DNA from 3 places in the Janthinobacterium sp. SUN100 genome. Region 1 is predicted to be linked to each of the others. Evidence: predicted binding sites of a transcription regulator. Region 1 holds the regulator's gene; each other region holds the start of a gene.
What was found. The regulator LexA, encoded in region 1, represses DNA repair genes until DNA is damaged. The targets are predictions, from matches to a motif close to ACTGTATNNNNATACAGT.
Positions count from the first base shown of each region.

Region 2: the regulator LexA is predicted to act here: its motif matches at 1,427-1,444, upstream of O0881_RS08145 (PA0069 family radical SAM protein).
Region 3: the regulator LexA is predicted to act here: its motif matches at 1,280-1,297, upstream of recA (recombinase RecA).

Region 1 covers NZ_JAPUBU010000001.1:2,123,586-2,128,584, forward strand. Annotated here, with positions in the region: gene O0881_RS09330 (replicative DNA helicase) at 1-371, opposite strand, end outside; gene rplI (50S ribosomal protein L9) at 507-962, opposite strand; gene rpsR (30S ribosomal protein S18) at 990-1,280, opposite strand; gene priB (primosomal replication protein N) at 1,306-1,605, opposite strand; gene rpsF (30S ribosomal protein S6) at 1,626-2,015, opposite strand; gene lexA (transcriptional repressor LexA) at 2,291-2,926, shown strand; gene O0881_RS09360 (cystathionine gamma-synthase family protein) at 2,997-4,238, opposite strand; gene purF (amidophosphoribosyltransferase) at 4,282-4,999, opposite strand, start outside.
Region 2 covers NZ_JAPUBU010000001.1:1,840,806-1,845,804, forward strand. Annotated here, with positions in the region: gene O0881_RS08140 (hypothetical protein) at 1-14, shown strand, start outside; gene O0881_RS08145 (PA0069 family radical SAM protein) at 222-1,364, opposite strand; gene O0881_RS08150 (tRNA-uridine aminocarboxypropyltransferase) at 1,493-2,200, opposite strand; gene O0881_RS08155 (methyl-accepting chemotaxis protein) at 2,287-4,071, opposite strand; gene O0881_RS08160 (lipocalin family protein) at 4,336-4,848, opposite strand; gene O0881_RS08165 (transporter substrate-binding domain-containing protein) at 4,883-4,999, opposite strand, start outside.
Region 3 covers NZ_JAPUBU010000004.1:294,410-299,408, reverse strand. Annotated here, with positions in the region: gene recA (recombinase RecA) at 83-1,189, opposite strand; gene O0881_RS21415 (response regulator transcription factor) at 1,430-2,164, shown strand; gene O0881_RS21410 (sensor histidine kinase) at 2,161-3,693, shown strand; gene O0881_RS21405 (DUF4212 domain-containing protein) at 3,686-4,000, shown strand; gene O0881_RS21400 (sodium:solute symporter family protein) at 3,997-4,999, shown strand, end outside.

The DNA of each region.
Region 1 (4,999 bases):
ATGAGTTTACGCAGCACGCCGCGGTCGCGCACGATCTCGGCGTAGCGCCGGATGTTCGCGGCCGATGGCGTGTTTTGCGCCATGGCGTTCAGGTAAGCGAGTCCGCCCACATCATCGGCCTTGCCGAGCTGGGTCAGGGTTTCAAAAACAGTAATGACATCGGCTGGCTTGGAAGCGTTAACCATCTTGACGATTTGCTCGAAGATGATGCGATGGTCATAGCGATAGAAATCCTCCGCATGCATGAAGTCGGCGATGCGGTCATATGCGGCATTGTCGCGCAGCAGACCACCGATAACGGATTGTTCTGCTTCGATCGAATGCGGCGGAATACGGAGGGAATCCAGTTGCGGATCAGAGGGGGCGTTCATGGCGCGAATTATACCCGCTTCGGCGTGCTGGCAAAAATAAAGGGCTGAAATTGAGCGAAAAAAAGGCCACAAAAAAGCCGGGCGAACCCGGCTTTTCATAGTGCGGCAACGCTTGCGGGCCAGGCCCGCAGACGATTACGCGTTCGCGTCTGGAACGACAGCGATAACAACTTCCACAACCACGTCGGTATGCAGAGCAACCGAAACGTTGTGCTCGCCAACGATCTTCAGCGGGCCGGTAGGCATACGGATTTGTGCTTTTTCAACAGCAAAACCTTGCTTGGTCAGCGCTTCAGCGATGTCGAAGTTGGTGACGGAACCGAACAGACGGCCATCAACACCAGCTTTTTGAGCAACTTGAACGGTCAGGCCGCTCAGTTTTTCGCCCTGGGCTTGCGATGCGGCCAGTTTAGCGGCAGCAGCTTTTTCCAGTTCGGCGCGCTTGACTTCGAATTCAGCCACAGCGGTTGCCGTAGCACGACGTGCCAGGCGTTGCGGGATCAGGAAGTTACGTGCGTAACCGTCTTTGACTTTGACGACTTCGCCGAGGTTACCGACGTTAACAACTTTTTCTAACAGAATGATTTGCATAGTTCTTCTCCAGGAATATCTGACCGATTAAGCGTGGTGCAGATCGGTGTATGGCAGCAGCGCGAGGAAGCGAGCGCGCTTGATTGCGGTGTCAACTTGGCGCTGGTAGTGCGCTTTGGTACCGGTCAGGCGTGCTGGCATGATCTTGCCGTTTTCTTGGACGAAGTCTTTCAGCGTGTCGACGTCTTTGTAGTCGACTTGCTCAACGTGAGCTGCGGTGAAGCGGCAGAACTTCTTGCGTTTGAACAACGGGTTTTGCTGTTTGCGTTTTTCTTTAAGCTTGAGCTTATTTTTGTCGAACTTTTTACCGAATGCCATGTCAGGCTCCTGTATCTAAAATGCGCTAGTCAGAATTGACTGCACTAAAATCAATGATGTGAAACACCAAACTCTTGCTGTTGCGGCTCTTCCTGGCCAGGAAACCCGTGAACTGATACACCCCGCCCAAGCTTGCCTGGCTGAACCGGCCTGAGATTTCGCCAGCGGCTAGCGCGGCAACATCAAACTCGGTCAAACGGGCAATCCCTGCTTCCATCTGCTGCGAACTGTGTTGCAATACTGCATTCACAATCGGCAGCCCTGCCGGGGTATAGCGCAATATTTCGCGCTCAGCAATGATGGCGGTTACTTGTAGCTGGTTCAGCGCACGATCCTGGTCAAGAATTAAGCTGCTGCTGCGGCTGGAGCGGCTGCTGGTGCTTCGGTGCGGTGGCTTTTGGCCGCGTCTTCGCGTTGTACCGATTTCATCATCGGCGAAGGAGCTGTTTCAGCTTTCTTCATTTTAACGGTCAGGTGACGCAACACGGCATCATTGAATTTGAATGCTGTTTCCAACTCGACCAGGGTCTCGTTGTCGCATTCGATGTTCAGGCAGATGTAGTGTGCTTTAGGCAGCTTTTGGATCGAGTAAGCCATTTGACGGCGGCCCCAATCTTCCACGCGGTGAACCGAACCGCCGCGGGTGGTTACGCTGGCTTTGTAGCGTTCGATCATCGCGGGCACTTGCTCGCTTTGGTCCGGATGGACGATAAAGACTATTTCATAATGACGCATGCAAACTCCTTCAGGTCGGATTGATAATCGCCCACCCCGGCGTCAAGACGGGTGTGGGAAGGTCAGCCGAAGATTATAACCGCCTTTTGCAAACGTTTCAATCATTCCTTCCACATGGGCCCGAAAAGCCCGCGCGCCACCGTGCTTTCCGCCCGTGGACAAGTATTTCTTGCGAAATTCGCCCAAAACACGGAAATCCCCTTGCATAGTGGGCGATACTGTACAAAAATACAGACTGTTCATATAGACAGCATTTTAGTATGCACCCACCGCTCATGATCAAGCTGACAGCACGACAAGAACAAATCCTGAACCTGATCAAGGACGCGATTGAAAACACGGGCTTCCCTCCCACCCGTGCCGAAATCGCCAATGAACTGGGTTTCAAATCGGCCAACGCGGCCGAAGAGCATTTGCAGGCCCTGGCCCGCAAGGGCGCGATCGAGATTTCGCCCGGCACCTCGCGCGGCATCCGCCTGATTGGCGCCGCCGCCGAAGCGCTGCCATCGAAGGTGCCGGCAGCGCTGCTGATGTCGCTGCCCCTGATCGGCCGGGTAGCGGCCGGTTCGCCCATCCTGGCGCAGGAAAACCTGGAAGCGAGCTACAACGTGGACCCGGCCCTGTTTTCGGCCAAGCCCGACTTCCTGCTGAAGGTGCGCGGCTGGTCCATGCGCGACGCCGGCATCATGGATGGCGATTTATTGGCTGTCAAGAAGGTCGACAGCGCCAAGAATGGCCAGATCGTCGTGGCCCGCATCGGCGACGAAGTCACCGTCAAGCGCTACAAGAAGACGGGTTCCGTCATCGAATTGCTACCGGAAAACCCGGACTTCAAGGTGATTACCGTGTCGCCGGAAGATGAGTTTGCACTGGAAGGGCTGGCTGTCGGCCTGATGCGCAGCTGGCATTAAATCACTGCAGCTAAAGAAAGGGCCGCAACAGCATGACTGTTGCGGCCCTTTCTACATGCTGCGCGGCTGTTTAGGCGTCCAGCGCGTTTTTGAAGTCGTCCAGCAAATCGGCCTCATCCTCGATGCCGACGGAGACGCGGATCAGCGACTCGGCGATGCCCATGCTGGCGCGCCGCTCGGCACCCATCTCATAGAAAATCGTGTGGGCGACGGGAATGACGAGGGTGCGCGTGTCGCCGAGATTGCTCGCTGGAATGGCAAGATTGAGACGATTGAGGAAATCGAAGCAGTCGATGCCGTCCTTTAATTCAAAGCTGAACAGCGAGCCATAGCTGCGGAACAAGTCCGTCGCCAGCGCGTGCTGCGGGTGCGACGCCAGGCCCGGGTAATGCACGGCCGCCACTCTCGGGTCGGCGGCCAGCATGGTGGCCAGCGCCAGGGCGTTCGAACAGGTGCGGTCCATGCGCAAGGCCATGGTTTCCGCGCCGACGGCGATATGGTGCGCCGCTTCCGGCCCCAGGGAGGCGCCAAAGTCGCGCAAGGCCTTGGCGCGGATTTGCGCGATGCCCCACTGCGCGGGCGCCGCCTTCTTGTAATTCTCGAAGATGTTCGGATACTGCGCCCAGTCGAACACGCCCGTATCCGTCAAGCTGCCGCCCAGCGCATTGCCGTGGCCGCCGATGGATTTCGTCAAGGCATTGACCACCAGGCCCGCGCCCACGGCTTTGGGACGGAACAAGTATGGCGTCGTCATCGTATTGTCGACGATGTACAGGATGCCCTTCTCGCGGCACAAGTCACCGATCTTCTTCAGGTCGGCGATCTGCGTGCGCGGATTCGCAATAGTTTCCACGAAAACAATCCGCGTGGCCGGCGTGATGGCGGCAGCCACATTGGCCACGTCGGTGGCGTCAACGAACGACACGGCGATGCCCTGCCCCGTCACCGTTTGCCACAGGCTGTTGGTATTGCCAAACAAAAAGGCCGACGATACGACATGGTCGCCCGCGCGCAGCAAGGATTGCACCACGGCACCGATGGCGCCCATGCCGGTGGCGAAGCACAGGGTCGCCACGCCGTCTTCCATCTTGTTGACCTTGTCTTCCAGCGCGGAAACGGTCGGGTTGCCCTGGCGGCCATAGCGAAAACCCGGTTCCTTGCCCTGGAACACGGAAGCGAGCTGGCGCGCATCGGCGTAACCAAAGGCAACGGAAGTGTGCACGGGCTTGTGCAGGGAGCCATGTTCGATGCCCTTGCGGCGATCGTTATGCAGGATGGTGGTGGTAAAGCCGTAGTTTTTTTTATCGTTCATGATCGCGGAGAAAAAAATGCCCGGCATCGGCCGGGCAGCTTACTTATGCTTCTGTTGTCGCCAGGTTCAGGTTCAGCTGGGAACGCGGCGTATCTTCGGGCGCTGCCGCCTTCGGATGGTGACGCGCATATTCCAGGCGGTCCAGGTATTCCTGCGACACGTCGCCCGTCACGTACACGCCATCGAAGCACGAAGCCTCGAAGTTGGTCAGGGCCGGGTTGACGTCGGCGATAGCCTGTTTCAGCGCGCCGATATCCTGGTACACGAGGTAATCGGCCGTGATTTCACGGCACACTTCTTCCGTCGTGCGGCCGTAGGCGATCAGTTCGTCGCGCGTCGGCATGTCGATGCCATACACGTTCGGGTAGATCACCGGCGGCGCGGCCGAAGCGAAGATGACCTTCGTCGCGCCCGCTTCACGCGCCATCTGCACGATTTCACGGCTGGTGGTGCCGCGCACGATGGAATCGTCGACCAGCAGCACCACTTTATCCTTGAATTCGGACGGAATCGCGTTGAGCTTCTGGCGCACGGATTTCTTGCGCGCCGCCTGGCCCGGCATGATGAAGGTGCGGCCGATGTAGCGGTTCTTGATGAAGCCTTCGCGGTACTCGATGTTCAGCGCCATGGCCAGCTGGATGGCGGCCGGACGCGAGGAATCGGGAATCGGCATGACCACGTCGATATGTACGCCAGGCAATTCAGCGCGGATCTTTTCGGCCAGGTACTCGCCCATTTTCAGGCGCGTGGCGTACACGGAG
Region 2 (4,999 bases), 280 kb from region 1:
CCACCGTTTGCTGATCAAGCCAGCAAGATCGAGCCGTTCCGGCTAAGCCCGGCATGCCTGCGGGCGATGAGTTTCTCGTCGCCCGCTCCCCCTGCCGGCATCCCCCCGACGGACGCAGGACGGCGATGCGACTCGCCACCGAACCCGCCTGTTTCGCGCAGCGCGCATGCCCTTGCGCGTGCCCATGTCAACGCACAAGCGCGCGCCCCGCACTGCTTGCGCTAAAACAAATCCAGCTGCCCCGCATTACCTTTTTTTACTTTTGCGCCCAGCGGCGGCACCACCAGCGGCCGGCGGAACTGCGTGCAATCGAGCTGCTTGAAGCGGCCGCCCTTGCCGTGCAAGCCCAGCCGGTGCACGGCTTTCTCGAAACGCTGGCGGATGAGGTCAGCCCACACGCCTTCGCCCCGCATGCGCGCGCCGAACGCGCTGTCGTAATCCTTGCCGCCACGCATTTCGCGCACCCGGTTCATCACGCGCTGGGCCCGTTCCGGGAAGTGCGCTTCCAGCCATTGCTGGAACAGCGGGCTCACTTCCCACGGCAGGCGCAGCACCACGTAATGGGCGTGGATGGCGCCCGCGTCGCGCACGGCTTCGAGCAGCTGCTCGATTTCCGGTTCCGTCACGAACGGGATGATGGGCGCGATGCTCACGCCCACGGGGATGCCCGCCTCCGTCAGGGTGCGGATGGTGCGCAGCCGCCGCGCCGGAGCGGCCGCGCGCGGCTCCAGGGTGCGCGCGATGGCCGGGTCGAGCGTGGTGACAGTGACGGCCACGGCCGCCAGGCGCCTGGCCGCCATCGGCGCCAGAATGTCGATATCGCGCTCGATCAGCGACGATTTCGTGATCAGCGCCACGGGGTGGTCGCACTCGTGCAGCACTTCCAGCACGCGCCGCGTCAGTTGCCGTTCGCGCTCGCACGGCTGATACGCATCCGTGTTCACGCCCAGGGCGATCGGTTCGGGCACATACGAGGGCTTGGCCAGTTCGCGGCGCAAGAGTTCGGGGGCGTTCACCTTGGCATAGATGCGGCTTTCGAAGTCCAGCCCCGGCGACAGGCCCAGATAGCTGTGCGTGGGGCGGGCAAAGCAATAAATGCAGCCGTGTTCGCAACCCCGGTACGGATTCAAGGAAACATTGAACGGCAAGTCGGGCGAAGCGTTGCGGGTGAGAATGGTGCGCGCCTGCTCGTCGCTGACCTGTGTCTTCCAGGTGGGAGGCGCCGCCTCCCCGCCCTCCTCATCCAGGCCGCCCACGCCCCAGCCATCATCGAAACCGCCGCGCGCGTGCGTCTCGTAGCGCCCTTGCAGGTTCGACACGGCACCGCGGCCCTTGTGGGCTTTCAGCGATTGCGGCGGCAACATGGCTTGCCCGGCGAAGCTGTCATCGTGCTCTGGAATGATTGCTTTCATGAACGGCCCCATCAACTGTATATACGTACAGTATACTATGCCGCTGTGCGGGCAAGATCAAGGGCTGGCGTGATGCCGTTTCAAGCTTTTTCACCGTGCGGCATGACATAGCTCAACTGCTGTGCGACAAAGCCGTCAAATGCCGCAATCAGGGGAACGAAGCGGGCCGCGTCCTGCTCCAACTGCATCAGGGCATAGCACGTCGCTTCCAGGGTCGATAACTGGTCTGGCGCGTGCGCCTTGCGGATCAGATAATGGGAAGCGGGCGTGTCGCGCAGGGGCAGGCGCGGCAGCTGTTGCAACGGGGGATTCAGATACAGCATCTTGCGGCTCTTGCGCCAGGTGGCGTCCAGCACCACCAGCCGCACGCGGGCAAGATCGAGCAAGCTGGCTGGGTCGAGCGCCGGCGGCGGGGCGATGCCCAGCGAACGGTCGCCGGGCGTATCCGGGTACAGCAGCACGTTGTACTTGTCAGCCAGCAGTTCGGCGAACGTTTCGGGGGCAAACTGCTCGCCCGTCAGCATGCGGCTGTTCGGCAGGCTCAAGTGCAGCAGGCGGGCACTGCCCTTGGCATTGTGCACTTCCAGCGGATGCTGCAGGATCAGCACTTCCACCGCGTGGGAAACGGGGGCGATCCAGCGGCAGATGCAACTGGATACGGCGCGCAGGCAGGCTGGGCAGCGCGCGCGTTTGGCCGGTTCAGCCAGGCAGGACGATGCAGCGCCAGGGCTGGCGGGATGGCTGGCGGGATGATTTGAGCTAGGGCTGGAGGTGCGGCGGGTGGTCATGGCGGAGCGCGTTCGCGGCTGTCTTCAAGCCGCGATTGTAGCGCCCGCGCCATGCCAAGGGGGAAACTGCGCTTAAGAATCCGTGCTTAAAACTCTTCCCATTCGTCGGCGCCCGAGGCCACCGGCGTCTTCGGCGTGCGTGCGCGCACCGCGTCCGCTTGCGCCGCCTTGTCCGGCGAGGTCGCGGTCACGGCGGGTGCTGGCGCGCGGGATGCTGGCGCGCGTCGCATGGCGGGCTGCGTGGCTGGCTGCATGGCAGCTCGCGTGGCAGCCGCTACTGGCGCAGGCGCCGTCACGGACGGGCTGCTACGGGCGGCAGCATATTGCTGCGTGGCATCGAGCTTGAACACGCCCACGACCTCGGCCAGCCTGGCCGCCTGTTCCTGCATGGATTCGGCCGCCGCGGCCGCTTCTTCCACCAGGGCCGCGTTTTGCTGCGTCACCTGGTCCATCTGGCCGATGGCCTGGTTGACTTGTTCGATGCCGGCGCGCTGTTCATCGCTGGCGTCGGTGATCTGGTTCATGATCTGCGTCACGTGGCTGATACTTTGCACGATCTCGTCCATGGTGCGGCCCGCCTTGTCCACCAGTTGCGAACCGGCCTCGACCTTTTGCACGGAATCGTCGATCAAGCCCTTGATTTCCTTGGCCGCCGCGCTGGAGCGCTGCGCCAGGTTGCGCACTTCGGAAGCCACGACGGCAAAGCCGCGGCCCTGTTCACCGGCCCTGGCCGCTTCCACGGCCGCGTTCAGGGCCAGGATATTCGTCTGGAAGGCGATGGCGTCGATGACGCTGATGATGTCGACAATCTTGCGCGAGGAATCGTTGATCGAGCCCATGGTGCTGACCACTTCCGACACCACCACGCCGCCCTTGCTGGCGATCTGCGAGGCGTCGATGGCCAGCTGGTTGGCGCTGCGCGCATTGTCCGCGTTGAGTTTCACGGTGGAAGTCAGTTCTTCCATGGACGACGCCGTCTCTTCCAGCGAACTGGCTTGCTCTTCCGTGCGTGACGACAAGTCCAGGTTGCCGGCGGCAATTTCGCTCGACGCCGTGCTGATCGATTCGGTGCCGGCGCGCACCTGGCCCACGATACTCACCAGTTTATCGTTCATGTTTTTCAGCGCATGCATCAATTGCCCCGTCTCATCGCGGCTTTCCACAACGATATGGCTGGTCAGGTCGCCAGCGGAAACGGCTTCCGCCACCTCGACGGCACGCGTGATGGGACGCGTGATCGAGCGCGTGATCCAGTAGGCGCAGGCGATGCCCAGCAAGATGGCCACCACGCCCAGCGAGATCAGCAGCATGCGGCCATTTTCGTAGCGCGAACGGATTTGCGCGGCCGTTTCATCGAGCAATTTGGCTTCCAGCAATTCCAGCTTCTTCAGCGACGCCAGGTAGATGTCGCGCTTGACGGCCATGTCGCCTTCGTACAGGCGCTTGCCCAGTTCCAGGTCGCCCGCATTCTTGGCCTTGAACACATTCTTGCGCACTTCCGTGTAGGCCTTGCGCGTGCTCAATACTTCCTGGTACAGCGCCTGCTCGTCCGTGTTCAGCTCGCTCTTGCCGATATCGTTCTGGATTTCCGTGGCGCGTGCAGACGAGACCGCCATTTCCTGTTCAAACTGCTTCTGGTGCTCGGGATCGCTGACTTTCCAGGCGGCCGCCGTGCGCGCCGCGTTGACCTCGATGACCTTGGTCCACTCGGCGATCAGGCGCTCATTGCGCACCTTGACGTTGACGAGCGCATCGGTTTCCTTGCTGGCGCTTTGCATCTGCACGATGCCCACCACGGTCAGGCTGGTCAACAGGAACAGGACGGCGGCAAAACCGCCACCGAGACGTACGCCGATTTTGAGGTTTTTCATTGCGTGATTCCTATCTGAAGAAAACGATGCACAGACGCCACGAAACCGACCTACTGCTACGTACCAATATAGCAGGCATCTGCCGTGCGGCAATCACGAGCGGTGGCGCAACGCGAACGTCGCCACCGGAATGGCAGCGCGCCGCAGCGCACTACTTTGGAGCAGATTGTGAGTGAATCAGAGTGGTATTGCAAGAAATAACATGCAGAAAAGCAACAACCAGAAGGCGCTTTGCCGCCACGAACGGGCGGCAGGCAAGCAAGGTCAGTTTTGCTTTACATAGATCAATTTTGACGTATCAAAACCCAGGCCGCCGGCTTTCTCGATCAAGCGCTGCTGCAAGGCAGGGTCCATGGTGGGCGTGCGCGACAACAGCCAGAAGTACGACTTGTCCGGGCCGCTGATCATGGAATAGCTGTAATTTTTCTGGTCGAGGTCGAAGACGATGTAGGAACCATAGAAGGGGCCGAAAAACGACACTTTCAGGTAGCCCACGTCTTTCTTGTCCACGAAATACGCCTTGCCTTCCGCTTCCTTCCACTTCGCATCCGCATCCTTGTAGCCGCGGTTGAGCACCTTCAGGCCGCCATCCTGGCGCAGGCTGTAATCGGCCGTCACCTGGCTCAGGCCCCGCTCGAACGAATGGTCGAGGCGCGCGATCTCATACCATTTTCCCAGATAGCGGGTCGTGTCGAAGTGACTGACAGGCACAATATTGTCGGGGCGGCCCACGCAGCCGGCCAGCACGAGCACACTCAGAAACAGCAATTTTTTCATGGTCTTCTCCATCGGGTGAATCAAGGAGGCAGCGTCAGGGTTGCAATGCGCGCTCGACGATGCGGCGGATCGCGCCGCTATTTTGCATGCGCACGATGGCCGCGTTGAATTGTTCGATAAAGTCATCGCGATAAGGATAGGCGGCAGGCTG
Region 3 (4,999 bases), on a different contig from region 1:
AGGCGCAGGGCGGCAATCATTGTAGAACTTTTTTATGCGGCAAGCTGCCGCCGGCGGGCCAGGCTGGCCCCGCCACTGTCGCTTACTCGGCGGCCTTGGCTTCCGCAGCCTTGGCAGCCTTGTCGGCAGCTTTATCTGCTTTTTCCGGCTTTTCAGCAGCCAGCGGCGGCAGTTCGCGCACGCCCAGCGAAGCGCGGACCTTGTTTTCGATCTCGCGGGCCAGCGCCGGACGCTCTTGCAGGAAGGCGCGGGCGTTGTCCTTGCCCTGGCCGATGCGTTCGCCGTTGTAGCTGTACCACGAACCGGATTTTTCCACGATCTTGGCATCCGAGCCCAGGTCCAGGATTTCGCCTTCGCGCGAGGTGCCGGCGCCGTACAGGATGTCGAAGTGCGCTTCCTTGAACGGTGGCGCGATCTTGTTCTTGACGACCTTGACCTTGGTTTCGTTGCCGATCACTTCATCGCCGGACTTGATCGAGCCGGTGCGGCGGATATCCAGGCGCACGGAGGCGTAGAATTTCAGCGCATTGCCGCCGGTGGTCGTTTCCGGGCTGCCGAACATCACGCCGATCTTCATGCGGATCTGGTTGATGAAGATGACCAGGGTATTCGTGCGGTTGATGGAGCCGGTCAGCTTGCGCAGGGCTTGCGACATCAAACGGGCTTGCAAGCCCGGCAGGGAATCGCCCATGTCGCCTTCGATCTCGGCGCGTGGCGTCAGTGCGGCCACGGAGTCGATGACGACGAGGTCGACGCTGCCCGAACGCACGAGGGCGTCGCAGATTTCCAGCGCCTGCTCGCCCGTATCCGGTTGCGAGATCAGCAGTTCATGCAGGTTCACGCCCAGCTTTTGCGCGTAACCGACGTCGAGCGCGTGCTCGGCATCGATAAAGGCGCAGGTGCCGCCCAGTTTTTGCATTTCAGCAATGGTTTGCAGGGTCAGGGTGGTTTTACCCGACGATTCCGGACCGTAGATCTCCACCACGCGGCCGCGCGGCAAGCCGCCCACGCCCAGCGCGATATCGAGGCCGAGCGAACCGGTCGACACGACTTGCACTTCTTCGATCGGTGCGCTGGCATCCATGCGCATGACCGAACCTTTGCCAAACTGCTTCTCGATCTGCGCCAGTGCGGCGGCGAGCGCCTTGGCTTTTTCCGATGCGGGTACTACAGCTTTTTTATCGTCCATATGTTCTTTCAGCCGTTCTACAGTCGACGATTCACGTGAATCGGTCGGCCTGCGATAGCGCCAGTGGGTTAAATTCTTTACACAGACAGTACTGTATAAAAAAACAGTGATCAATGCAAGCGGAACGTGGATTTGTTTTGAAACAGATCAATACAACCCTGTTTTTCACAAAAATTCGCCACCTTGCGGAAAATGAAACACAATACAAGCTTCTACCGTCGCAAGCATAGGAAGTGCACCATGCGTATTTTACTTGCCGAAGATGACAGCGTGCTGGCCGATGGCCTGACCCGCTCGCTGCGCCAGTCCGGTTATGCGATCGACTACGTCAAGACCGGGCAAGAGGCCGATACGGCCCTATCCACCCAGGAATTCGACTTGCTGATCCTCGACCTGGGCCTACCCAAGATGTCCGGGCTGGAAGTGCTGCGCCGCCTGCGCGCGCGCGCCTCGCTGCTGCCCGTGCTGATCCTGACGGCCGCCGATTCCATCGAGCAACGCGTGAATGGCCTCGACCTCGGTGCAGATGATTATATGGCCAAGCCGTTCGCCTTGTCGGAACTGGAGGCAAGAGTGCGCGCCCTGACGCGCCGCGGCGCCGGCGGCGGCGCCACCATCATCAAGCACGGCCCCCTCAGCTACGACCAGGTGGGGCGCAGCGCCTACATCAACGACCAGATGCTCGACCTGTCGGCGCGCGAACTGGGCTTGCTGGAAATCCTGCTGGGCCGCACAGGCCGCCTCGTTTCAAAAGAGCAACTGGTCGACCACCTGTGCGAATGGGGCGAGGAAGTGTCGAACAACGCCATCGAAGTGTATGTCCACCGCTTGCGCAAGAAGATCGAAGTGGGCGGCGTGCGCATCGCCACCGTGCGCGGCCTCGGATACTGCCTGGAAAAATACTCGGAAGCGGCGCGCCTGAACGCCGAAGCGGGCGAATCGGCAAGCCCGGCCAGCGGACCCGCCAGCAAGTGAAGGTGCGCGAGGCGCCAGCGGACGAGGCGGACGACGACGACTGGTTCGAGCCGCCCACCACGGAGCAGGATGACACCATCGAGCATTCGCTGTTCGGCGAAATCCTCGACTGGATGCTGGCGCCCTTGCTGCTGCTGTGGCCGATGAGCATCGCCATCACCTATCTGGTGGCCAAGAGCATCGCCAATCAACCGTTCGACCATGCGCTGGAAGACAGCGTGACGGTGCTGACGCAACAGGTCAAGCAAGCCGATGGCGCGATGCTGCGCCACGTGCCGGACAAAAACGGCAAGGGCCGCGACTTCCTGCGCGGCGACGATGTCGACACCCTGTATTACCTGGTGGTGGGCCCGCGCGGCGAATACCTGAACGGCGACCGAGATCTGCCGCCGCCGCAAGACCCCGACAAATACCGCAGCGGCATGGTGCTGTTTCGCAACGACACCATCCACGGCACGCCCGTGCGCGTGGCGTTCAGCTATCTCGACATTCCTTCCGGCAACGACGATGAACCCAGCCGCGCACTGGTGCAAGTGGCGGAAACCCTGGAAAAGCGCGCCCAGCTCGCCAATGAAATCATCAAGGGCGTGATTTTGCCGCAGTTCATCATCCTGCCCGTGATCCTGGCCCTGGTCTGGTTTGCCCTGGCGCGCGGCCTGTCGCCGCTGGCGCAATTGCAGGAACGCATACGCGCCCGGCCGCCCGACGATTTATCGCCCATCGAATCGGGCCAGGTGCCCGAGGAAATCACGCCGCTGGTCGGTTCGCTCAACGAGATGCTGGCGCGGCTGTCGCTGTCGATCGACATGCAGAAACGTTTCATCGCCGATGCCGCGCACCAGATGAAAACGCCACTGGCCGGCATGCGCATGCAATCCGAGCTGGCCCTGCGCCAGACCGACCACGACGAAATCCACCGCTCGCTGCTGCAACTGGCTAAAAGTTCGGAAGCGGCCACGCGCCTGGTCAACCAGTTGCTGGCCCTGGCGCGCGCGGAAAACCAGCCGCAGGCGGGCACAGCGTTCGAACCGATCGAGCTGAGCGAACTGGCGCGCGGCGTGGTGCAGGATTGGGTGCAAGCCTCGTTTGCCCAGCATATCGACCTGGGCTTCGAGCAGCCCGCGTATTCGATCTTGATCTCCGGCAATGCCATGATGCTGCGCGAGCTGCTGAGCAACCTGATCGACAATGCCTTGCGCTACACGCCGGCTGGAGGCAGCGTCACGGTGCGCGTGCGCAGCACCCTGGAACTGGCCATCCTGGAAGTGGAAGATACGGGCCCCGGCATACCGCAGGCCGAGCGGGCGCACGTGTTCGAACGCTTTTACCGCATTCTCGGCAGCAATGTCGACGGTAGCGGCCTGGGCCTGGCCATCGTGCGCGAAATTGCTCAGCAGCATGGCGCCGAAGTCGATATTTTTAACAATCCGCGCGCGCAGTCGCCGAAGCTGCCGGGCACCCTGCTGCGCCTGAGCATCGCCCTGCTGTTGCCGGACGCGCCAGAAGAGGATGACATCACGTATGGATAAGCCGAGCCCACCCGCTCCTCCCGCGCGGCCGGCGCGCACGCCCAGCCCCGAGCTGCAGGCGCGCCTCGATGTGCACTGGCGCAAGACGCGGCGCCTGACGGCCATCCTGCTGCTGGTCTGGCTGCTGACGGGCTTCCTGACCGTGTTCTATGCGCGCGAACTGTTACATTTGAATCTGTTCGGCTGGCCGCTGCCCTTTTATATGGCGGCCCAGGGCGCCTCACTCGTGTACCTGGCCATCATCGCCTTGTATGCCTGGCGCATGCGGCGCCTCGACCGGGCTTTTCATGCCAAGGAGCAAGCATGAGCAGCCAGCGCAGCTTCTTTGCGCGCCTGTGCCGCTACTACCTGCTGTTTACCGCCGGATTCGCCGCCTTCCTGCTGGCCCTGTCGGTACTGGAACAGGAAGGCATGCCGCGCGCGTGGATCGGCTACCTGTTCATGCTCGTCACCATCACCCTGTACGCCACCATCGGCGTCATCAGCCGCACCTCGAACGTCACCGAATACTATGTGGCGGGGCGCCGGGTGCCAGCCATGTTCAACGGCATGGCCACGGCCGCCGACTGGATTTCGGCGGCCAGCTTCATCAGCCTGGCCGGCGGCCTGTACCTGAACGGCTTCGACGGCCTGGCCTTCATCATGGGCTGGACGGGCGGCTATTGCCTGGTGGCGCTATTGATCGCGCCCTACCTGCGCAAGTTCAGCCAGTACACGATTCCCGATTTCCTCGCTGCCCGCTACGGCAGCGGCACCGACAAACGGGGCGCCAGCGTGCGCGTGGTGGCCGTGGCCGCCACCATCATCGTCTCGTTTACGTATGTGGTGGCGCAGATCTATGCCGTCGGCCTGATCGCCTCGCGCTTCACGGGCGTGGATTTTTCCGTCGGCATCTTCCTGGGCCTCGCCAGCATCCTCGTCTGCTCCTTTCTGGGCGGCATGCGCGCCATCACCTGGACGCAGGTGGCGCAGTACATCATCATCCTCGTCGCCTTTCTGATTCCCGCCATGTGGCTGTCGGTCAAGCATGCGGACAATCCCGTGCCGCAGATTGCCTACGGCAAGGTGCTGCCGCAACTGAGCGCGCGCGAACACGTGCTGGAAACGGACCCGAAAGAAAACGAAGTGCGCGCCATCTTCCGCCAGCGTGCGCAAAGCTACCAGGCGCGCATCGACGGCTTGCCCGCTTCCTGGGAACAAGGCCATCTGACGGCCCAGCGCCAGCTCGATAGTTTGCGCCAGCGCAATGCTTCGCTGTTCGACATCCGCAACGCGGAGCGTTACCTGATCGCCTATCCGAAAAGTC